DNA from 2 places in the Planococcus antarcticus DSM 14505 genome. Region 1 is predicted to be linked to the other one. Evidence: a T-box and tRNA genes for the amino acid it is inferred to sense, from the RefSeq annotation. Region 1 holds a T-box; the other holds one or more tRNA genes.
What was found. The T-box of region 1 lies ahead of leuS (leucine--tRNA ligase). A T-box ahead of a tRNA ligase gene usually reads a tRNA of that ligase, here a tRNA-Leu.

Region 1 (4,729 bases):
CAATCTTGTTTATAATAAAACAGCACAAAACTTCAACCCGCTCGCTGCAGCAGCTGGGAAAATTACCATTGCGGAAGTAGAAGAAATTGTGGAAATCGGTGAGATTAACCCGAACCATGTTCAAACACCAAGCATTTATGTACAAGGTTTGCTTCAAGCAGATCAGGAAAAACGCATCGAACGTCTTACAACGCGTACTGTTTAAGGAAGGGTGGAGAAACGCTTGGATAAACAACTAGTCAGAGAACGAATTGCAAAACGCGCTGAAAAAGAGATTAACGATGGCGATTACGTTAACCTAGGAATTGGCATGCCAACTTTGGTTGCTAATTTTATTTCCGATAACAAAAGTGTCGTGCTTCAATCAGAAAATGGACTTTTAGGAATCGGCCCTTATCCGACTGAAGAAAATGTAGATCCGGATTTAATCAATGCTGGAAAAGAAACCGTAACGACAATCCCGGGCTCGGCTTTCTTTACCAGTGCGGAATCTTTTGCGATGATTCGCGGCGGTCATATTGATGTCGCGATTCTTGGCGGGATGGAAGTAGCTGAAAACGGCGACTTAGCCAACTGGATGATTCCCGGTAAAATGATCAAAGGCATGGGCGGCGCGATGGATTTAGTCCACGGCGCGAAAAAAGTCATCGTCATTATGGATCATGTGTCTAAAGACGGTTCTGCTAAAATCAAAAAGCAATGTGACTTGCCGTTAACTGGCAAAGGCGTAGTCAATAAAATCATTACAGAACGTGCAGTAATCGAAGTAACAGAAGATGGCCTAGTGTTGTCTGAGGTATTCGAAGGCTTTACCGTTCAAGATATCATCGATTCTACGGACGCGCCGTTGAATACAGAAAACGTCGAAGTTTCTTAGGCTATTGCCAAAAAACGGCGGGTCGTCTAAAATAGAGACAATAGCCAATGACAGTGAAGAGGACTAGTAGTTTGTGTATTTTTGACAGAGAGCCGGTGCGTGGTGCAAGCTGGTAAAATGCGCAAGTGAACTCACCTTGGAGTCCGTGTATGTGAAACTAAGTAAGATACACCGTTTTCCGCGTTAAGGAGTCAAGTTGAGCGAGCAATCGCTAATTTGGGTGGTACCGCGGGAAAATCCCGTCCCTTATTTTTAAGGGACGGGATTTTTTTATTTTGAGGAGGAATCGGAAATGACATTCAATCACAAGCTAGTTGAGAAAAAATGGCAAAAATATTGGCAAGACAATAAGACGTTTAAAATGGTGGACGACCCATTAAAACCGAAATTCTATGCACTAGATATGTTCCCGTATCCATCAGGCGCCGGACTTCACGTAGGACATCCAGAAGGCTATACGGCGACGGACATTTTAAGCCGTGTCAAACGCATGCAAGGTTATAACGTGTTGCATCCGATGGGCTGGGATGCATTTGGACTGCCAGCAGAACAATATGCGCTCGATACCGGAAACGACCCAGCTGAATTTACGGCTAAAAACATCGCAACGTTCAAGCGTCAAATTCAAGAACTTGGATTTTCATATGACTGGGACCGCGAAATCAACACAACGGATCCGTCTTATTATAAATGGACACAATGGATTTTCATTCAATTGTATAATAAAGGACTGGCTTATGTAGACGAAGTAGCGGTTAACTGGTGCCCGGCACTTGGAACTGTTCTTGCAAATGAAGAAGTAATCGATGGCAAGTCAGAACGTGGAGGTCATCCAGTTGAACGTCGTCCGATGCGCCAATGGGTATTGCGTATTACGGAATATGCGGACCGTTTGCTTGAAGATTTGGATGACTTGGATTGGCCGGAAAGTCTGAAAGACATGCAACGCAACTGGATTGGTAAATCAGAAGGAGCAGAACTGGAGTTCCAAGTAGCGGACACAGAACATTCTTTCCGTGCATTCACGACACGCCCAGATACGATTTTTGGCGCAACTTACGCGGTACTAGCGCCAGAACATAAATGGGTAGCTGCGATTACAACAGCGGATCAAAAACAAGCTGTCGACAAATACGTCGATGACGTTAAAACAAAAAGTGACTTGGAACGTACTGATTTGGCGAAAGACAAATCAGGTGTCTTCACAGGCGCGTATGCAACCAATCCAGCGAGCGGTGAAAAAATGCCGATTTGGATTGCCGATTATGTCTTGGCAACTTATGGAACGGGCGCAATTATGGCAGTTCCTGCTCACGACGAGCGCGATTACGAGTTTGCCAAGCAATTCGATTTGCCGATTGTGGAAGTTGTGTCAGGCGGCAATATCGAAGAAGAAGCATATGCTGGTGACGGTGAATTGATCAATTCCGACTTCCTAAACGGTTTGAATAAAAAAGAAGCGATTGAAAACGCGATTGCTTGGCTAATTGACAAAAAAGTCGGCGAAAAGAAAATCACTTACCGCTTGCGTGACTGGTTGTTTAGCCGTCAGCGTTACTGGGGCGAGCCGATTCCAATCATCCACTGGGAAGATGGCACAATGACACCCGTTGAAGAAAAAGATTTGCCATTGATGCTGCCGGTAACAAAGGATATTAAGCCGAGCGGAACAGGGGAGTCGCCACTTGCCAATATTACCGACTGGGTCAATATTGTTCACCCAGAAACGGGCATGAAAGGGCGCCGCGAAACCAACACGATGCCGCAATGGGCAGGAAGCTGCTGGTATTACTTGCGCTTTATCGATCCAACGAATGACGAAATGTTGGCAGATCCAGAACTATTGAAACGCTGGTTGCCGGTAGATGTTTATATCGGCGGCGCAGAGCATGCTGTACTTCATTTGCTGTATGCACGTTTCTGGCATAAAGTGCTTTACGATATCGGAGTAGTATCGACAAAAGAGCCTTTCCAGAAATTGTTTAACCAAGGCATGATTTTGGGCGAAGGCAACGAAAAAATGTCGAAATCCAAAGGCAATGTCGTGAACCCAGACCAAATCATCGAAAGCCACGGAGCAGATACATTGCGTATGTACGAAATGTTCATGGGTCCACTAGAAGCATCGATTGCATGGTCGACAAACGGACTAGACGGCTCCCGCCGATTCCTAGACCGCGTTTGGCGCTTGTTGATGGACGAAGAGCAATTGAGCGCGAAAGTAACCGATGCTAACGACGGCAAGCTGGAAAAAGTCTATCATCAAACAGTCAAAAAAGTAACGGACGATTTCGAAGGGCTGCGTTTCAACACAGCTATTTCACAAATGATGATGTTCATCAATGAAGGCTATAAAGTCGATTCGATTCCGACAGAATATGTAGAAGGCTTTGTAAAATTGCTATCGCCAATCGCACCTCATGTAGCAGAAGAGCTATGGGAGAAATTGGGTCACGAAGGATCAGTATCATATGAAAACTGGCCGCAATTTGATGAGTCAAAAATGGTCGACGATGAAGTCGAAGTTGTAGTTCAAGTAAACGGCAAAGTGAAAACTAAGCTAATCATCGCTAAAGACAGCTCAAAAGAACAGCTAGAAACAGCTGCACTTGCAGACGAGCACGTCCAAAAAGCGGCTGACGGCAAACAAGTACGCAAAGTCATCGTCATTCCAGGGAAATTGGTCAATATTGTTGTAGGTTAAAGAAAAGCGGAGTCTTCCGGGAGTTCCGACAGGTTTAAGGAGGACCGGCGAAGTGGCGTTGTTTGCCACACAGCCGGGCTGATTTAAGGCCCGAGGAGCTGGAAGACGGAGTCTGGACAAAGAAAAGCGGAGTCTAGACATAAAAAAATGCAAAACCTTCCAGGAGCATTTTAAAAATTAAATAACAAAAGAGGCAGACCGGATTTTCTCTGGGCTGCCTCTTTTGGATTGTTATAAGTAAATTGTTATTTCTTGTAAATCGCGCTAGCCGCTTTGGGCATGGCCCCCGCAAGAAACCAGAAAAACCACCCGTATTCTTGCTTCGTCTAGCCCGTGGACGCGCCATCGCTGAGAAATTTGGTTAAATAAATGCGAGCTTTTAAGTTTCTGGGTTTCTCATGAAACCAAATGAGAAGTGAGTTTGGACATAACCTTTTCACTCAGGTTGACTTAGTGATGCAAAAAATTGAATGATGACCTTTAGAAGAAAGAGCGGAAGGTGGCGAAGAGCTAAGATATGCTCCTGCATCGCTTCGCTAGCTTTGTCGCAAAGCCATTACCCGAATTTCATTCGTTTAATGACTTTCCTGCGGGAATGGTGAAATCCACTCGGGCAATAAGGCCGATTTAGTTCGGCATTAGCCTGCGGAAAGCGACCACCTGGAGCGATTTCTTCAGTTCCGATACTCCTTAATCAATTCAAAAACTATTTCTTTTTACCAAACGCGCGGCCAATTAATAAGGCTACGAAAATGATGAGTAGTGGAAGGGAATAGACTAGCAACAGAACATACTCAGTTACATCGTCCATAGCTTTTAAGCCCAGCTTTCTACTTGGCTTTCTTTGGCAAATCGTGCTGCACTTTGTCCTGCTACATTGCCGGTCACTAGTGCAGAAGTGATGTTATAGCCGCCGGTATATCCATGGATATCCAGGATTTCACCGCAGAAGTACAAGCCCGGCTTCTTTTTAGAAGCCATCGTCTTTGGTTCGATTTCCTTGATGGACACGCCGCCTCCTGTGACGAACGCCTTCTCGATTGATTGCGTGCCGTTTACGAACATCGTGAAGACTGTCAGCTGTTGTGCAAACGCCCGGACTTTATCGCTTGCCAGTTCCGCTCCAGTCAATTGGGGATCAATGTCGG
Region 2 (4,729 bases), 1.2 Mb from region 1:
CACGCCATCACCCATTAACGGGCTTTGACTACTTGTAGGCACACGGTTTCAGGATCTATTTCACTCCCCTTCCGGGGTGCTTTTCACCTTTCCCTCACGGTACTGGTTCACTATCGGTCACTAGGAAGTATTTAGCCTTGGGAGATGGTCCTCCCGGATTCCGACGGAATTTCACGTGTTCCGCCGTACTCAGGATCCACTCTGGAGAGGCAGGGTTTTCGGCTACGGGGCTATTACCCGCTGTGGCGGACCGTTCCAGGTCGCTTCGCCTAATCCTGCCTTTTGTAACTCCGTATAGAGTGTCCTACAACCCCAAGAGGCAAGCCTCTTGGTTTGGGCTGATCCCGTTTCGCTCGCCGCTACTCAGGGAATCGCATTTGCTTTCTCTTCCTCCAGGTACTTAGATGTTTCAGTTCCCTGGGTCTGCCTTCTCATGTGCTATCAATTCACACATGGATACTGCCCAATTAAAGGCAGCGGGTTCCCCCATTCGGAAATCTCCGGATCACAGCTCACTTACAGCTCCCCGAAGCATATCGGTGTTAGTGCCGTCCTTCTTCGGCTCCTAGTGCCAAGGCATCCACCGTGCGCCCTTTCTAACTTAACCAATGGTTAATTAAAAAGTTGTGGCACCAAGTGCCAAGCGTACATGAATTGCTTCATTTTTGTTTCAATGTCATTTTATCCAGTTTTCAAAGAACAAGATTGAAAGTCACAAAAAAAGGCGTTGCCGCCTGAAGGTGAACCTTCAAAACTGAACGCAAAACGTCAACCCCGAGAAAACCTCGGTTCCGAATTTATCCTTAGAAAGGAGGTGATCCAGCCGCACCTTCCGATACGGCTACCTTGTTACGACTTCACCCCAATCATCCGTCCCACCTTCGGCGGCTGGCTCCACAAGGGTTACCTCACCGACTTCGGGTGTTACAAACTCTCGTGGTGTGACGGGCGGTGTGTACAAGGCCCGGGAACGTATTCACCGTGGCATGCTGATCCACGATTACTAGCGATTCCGGCTTCATGCAGGCGAGTTGCAGCCTGCAATCCGAACTGAGAACGGTTTTCTGGGATTGGCTTGCCCTCGCGGGGTTGCAGCCCTTTGTACCGTCCATTGTAGCACGTGTGTAGCCCAGGTCATAAGGGGCATGATGATTTGACGTCATCCCCACCTTCCTCCGGTTTGTCACCGGCAGTCACCTTAGAGTGCCCAACTAAATGCTGGCAACTAAGATCAAGGGTTGCGCTCGTTGCGGGACTTAACCCAACATCTCACGACACGAGCTGACGACAACCATGCACCACCTGTCACCGCTGTCCCCGAAGGGAAAGGCGTATCTCTACACCGGGCAGCGGGATGTCAAGACCTGGTAAGGTTCTTCGCGTTGCTTCGAATTAAACCACATGCTCCACCGCTTGTGCGGGCCCCCGTCAATTCCTTTGAGTTTCAGCCTTGCGGCCGTACTCCCCAGGCGGAGTGCTTAATGCGTTAGCTGCAGCACTAAGGGGCGGAAACCCCCTAACACTTAGCACTCATCGTTTACGGCGTGGACTACCAGGGTATCTAATCCTGTTTGCTCCCCACGCTTTCGCGCCTCAGCGTCAGTTACAGACCAGAAAGTCGCCTTCGCCACTGGTGTTCCTCCACATCTCTACGCATTTCACCGCTACACATGGAATTCCACTTTCCTCTTCTGCACTCAAGTTCTCCAGTTTCCAATGACCCTCCACGGTTGAGCCGTGGGCTTTCACATCAGACTTAAAGAACCGCCTGCGCGCGCTTTACGCCCAATAATTCCGGACAACGCTTGCCACCTACGTATTACCGCGGCTGCTGGCACGTAGTTAGCCGTGGCTTTCTGGTGAGGTACCGTCAAGGTACCAGTAGTTAGTTGGTACTTGTTCTTCCCTCACAACAGAGTTTTACGATCCGAAAACCTTCGTCACTCACGCGGCGTTGCTCCGTCAGACTTTCGTCCATTGCGGAAGATTCCCTACTGCTGCCTCCCGTAGGAGTCTGGGCCGTGTCTCAGTCCCAGTGTGGCCGATCACCCTCTCAGGTCGGCTACGCATCGTCGCCTTGGTAGGCCATTACCCCACCAACTAGCTAATGCGCCGCGGGCCCATCCTGCAGTGACAGCGAGATGCCGTCTTTCCGTGCCGCCTCAGGAGAGGCGACAAACTATTCGGTATTAGCACCGGTTTCCCGGAGTTATCCCGATCTGCAGGGCAGGTTGCCCACGTGTTACTCACCCGTCCGCCGCTAAACCAGAAGGAGCAAGCTCCTCTGGTTCCGCTCGACTTGCATGTATTAGGCACGCCGCCAGCGTTCGTCCTGAGCCAGGATCAAACTCTCCATTATAGAGAACATTTGACTGCTCTAGTTGTTGCTGGCACCATCCGAAGATGGCTTGATCTGCACAAAGCTGATCAGTAAGTTGTAGTCACGAACACCGAGTAGATGAACAACTCTGCTCCAATTGCCGGTGGCAACCTTCGCAAAAGTCGTGCTCGTGACGTCTTTCGTTGACGTTTTGCTGTTCAGTTTTCAAGGTTCAATATTTTTAAAAATGGTGGAGCCTAGCGGGATCGAACCGCTGACCTCCTGCGTGCAAGGCAGGCGCTCTCCCAGCTGAGCTAAGGCCCCATTGTTTGGTCGGGAAGACAGGATTCGAACCTGCGACCCCTTGGTCCCAAACCAAGTGCTCTACCAAGCTGAGCTACTTCCCGAACTGAGTTGCTGAGTGTAAAAATATGGTGCGCCCGAGAGGACTCGAACCTCTAACCGCTTGATTCGTAGTCAAGTACTCTATCCAATTGAGCTACGGGCGCATATAAGGGATTCATCTGGTTTGCATAAATGGTGCCGAGGACCGGAATCGAACCGGTACGGTAGTCACCTACCGCAGGATTTTAAGTCCTGTGCGTCTGCCAGTTCCGCCACCCCGGCTAAGGGTCGGTATAATGTGCAAAAAAAATATGGAGCGGAAGACGAGGTTCGAACTCGCGACCTCCACCTTGGCAAGGTGGCGTTCTACCACTGAACTACTTCCGCAAAAATGGTGCGGGTGAAGGGAGTCGAACCCCCACGCCCGAAGGCGCTAGATCCTAAGTCTAGTGCGTCTGCCAGTTCCGCCACACCCGCGTGGCAATGATTCAATTAAAATGGTGAGCCATGAAGGATTCGAACCTTCGACCCTCTGATTAAAAGTCAGATGCTCTACCAGCTGAGCTAATGGCTCATTTACGTGAGTGGTGCCGGAGAAAGGACTTGAACCCTCAACCTACTGATTACAAGTCAGTTGCTCTACCAGTTGAGCTACTCCGGCGAAAGAAAAAATGGTGGAGGATGACGGGATCGAACCGCCGACCCTCTGCTTGTAAGGCAGATGCTCTCCCAGCTGAGCTAATCCTCCGATAAGTATGCCCAGCGACGTCTTACTCTCACAGGGGGAAACCCCCAACTACCATCAGCGCAAAAGAGCTTAACTGCCGTGTTCGGGATGGGAACGGGTGTGGCCTCTTTGCCATCATCACTGGACTATTTGGTTTTGAAAGACAAGATTGATTATACCAATCTCACAGGTTTTTACAAGCTTTTTCATAAAAAAACTTTTCCTTATTCTTTCAAAACTGGATAAACGACATTGACCCATTGAAATTCCTTCATGATACATTGTTTGGTTAAGTCCTCGATCGATTAGTATTCGTCAGCTGCACGTGTCGCCACGCTTCCACCTCGAACCTATCTACCTCATCGTCTTTGAGGGATCTTACTTGCTTGCGCAATGGGAAATCTCATCTTGAGGGGGGCTTCGTGCTTAGATGCTTTCAGCACTTATCCCGGCCACACATAGCTACCCAGCGATGCCCTTGGCAGAACAACTGGTACACCAGCGGTGTGTCCATCCCGGTCCTCTCGTACTAAGGACAGCTCCTCTCAAATTTCCTGCGCCCGCGACGGATAGGGACCGAACTGTCTCACGACGTTCTGAACCCAGCTCGCGTACCGCTTTAATGGGCGAACAGCCCAACCCTTGGGACCGACTACAGCCCCAGGATGCGATGAGCCGACATCGAGGTGCCAAACCTCCCCGTCGATGTGGACTCTTGGGGGAGATAAGCCTGTTATCCCCGGGGTAGCTTTTATCCGTTGAGCGATGGCCCTTCCATGCGGAACCACCGGATCACTAAGCCCGTCTTTCGACCCTGCTCGACCTGTACGTCTCGCAGTCAAGCTCCCTTCTGCCTTTACACTCTGCGAATGATTTCCAACCATTCTGAGGGAACCTTTGGGCGCCTCCGTTACTCTTTAGGAGGCGACCGCCCCAGTCAAACTGCCCGCCTGACACTGTCTCCCATCCCGATCAGGGATGTGGGTTAGAATTTCAATACAACCAGGGTAGTATCCCACCGACGCCTCCTCCGAAGCTGGCGCTCCGGGCTCTAAGGCTCCTACCTATCCTGTACAAGTTGCACCAAAATTCAATATCAGGCTACAGTAAAGCTCCACGGGGTCTTTCCGTCCTGTCGCGGGTAACCTGCATCTTCACAGGTACTATAATTTCACCGAGTCTCTCGTTGAGACAGTGCCCAGATCGTTACGCCTTTCGTGCGGGTCGGAACTTACCCGACAAGGAATTTCGCTACCTTAGGACCGTTATAGTTACGGCCGCCGTTTACTGGGGCTTCAGTTCGCACCTTCGCTTGCGCTAAGCACTCCCCTTAACCT

Region 2: it encodes a tRNA-Leu, which carries the amino acid that the T-box ahead of leuS (leucine--tRNA ligase) is inferred to sense. The anticodon was not compared.

The regions. Positions count from the first base shown of each region.
Region 1 covers NZ_CP016534.2:1,340,788-1,345,516, forward strand. Annotated here, with positions in the region: gene BBH88_RS06755 (CoA transferase subunit A) at 1-205, shown strand, start outside; gene BBH88_RS06760 (3-oxoacid CoA-transferase subunit B) at 224-877, shown strand; T-box leader at 922-1,127, shown strand; gene leuS (leucine--tRNA ligase) at 1,170-3,581, shown strand; gene BBH88_RS06770 (BaiN/RdsA family NAD(P)/FAD-dependent oxidoreductase) at 4,398-4,729, opposite strand, start outside.
Region 2 covers NZ_CP016534.2:93,253-97,981, reverse strand. Annotated here, with positions in the region: rRNA gene BBH88_RS00470 (23S ribosomal RNA) at 1-607, opposite strand, end outside; rRNA gene BBH88_RS00465 (16S ribosomal RNA) at 808-2,359, opposite strand; tRNA gene BBH88_RS00460 (tRNA-Ala) at 2,569-2,644, opposite strand; tRNA gene BBH88_RS00455 (tRNA-Pro) at 2,651-2,727, opposite strand; tRNA gene BBH88_RS00450 (tRNA-Arg) at 2,753-2,829, opposite strand; tRNA gene BBH88_RS00445 (tRNA-Leu) at 2,859-2,947, opposite strand; tRNA gene BBH88_RS00440 (tRNA-Gly) at 2,978-3,052, opposite strand; tRNA gene BBH88_RS00435 (tRNA-Leu) at 3,058-3,142, opposite strand; tRNA gene BBH88_RS00430 (tRNA-Lys) at 3,164-3,239, opposite strand; tRNA gene BBH88_RS00425 (tRNA-Thr) at 3,251-3,326, opposite strand; tRNA gene BBH88_RS00420 (tRNA-Val) at 3,338-3,413, opposite strand; rRNA gene rrf (5S ribosomal RNA) at 3,423-3,538, opposite strand; rRNA gene BBH88_RS00410 (23S ribosomal RNA) at 3,678-4,729, opposite strand, start outside.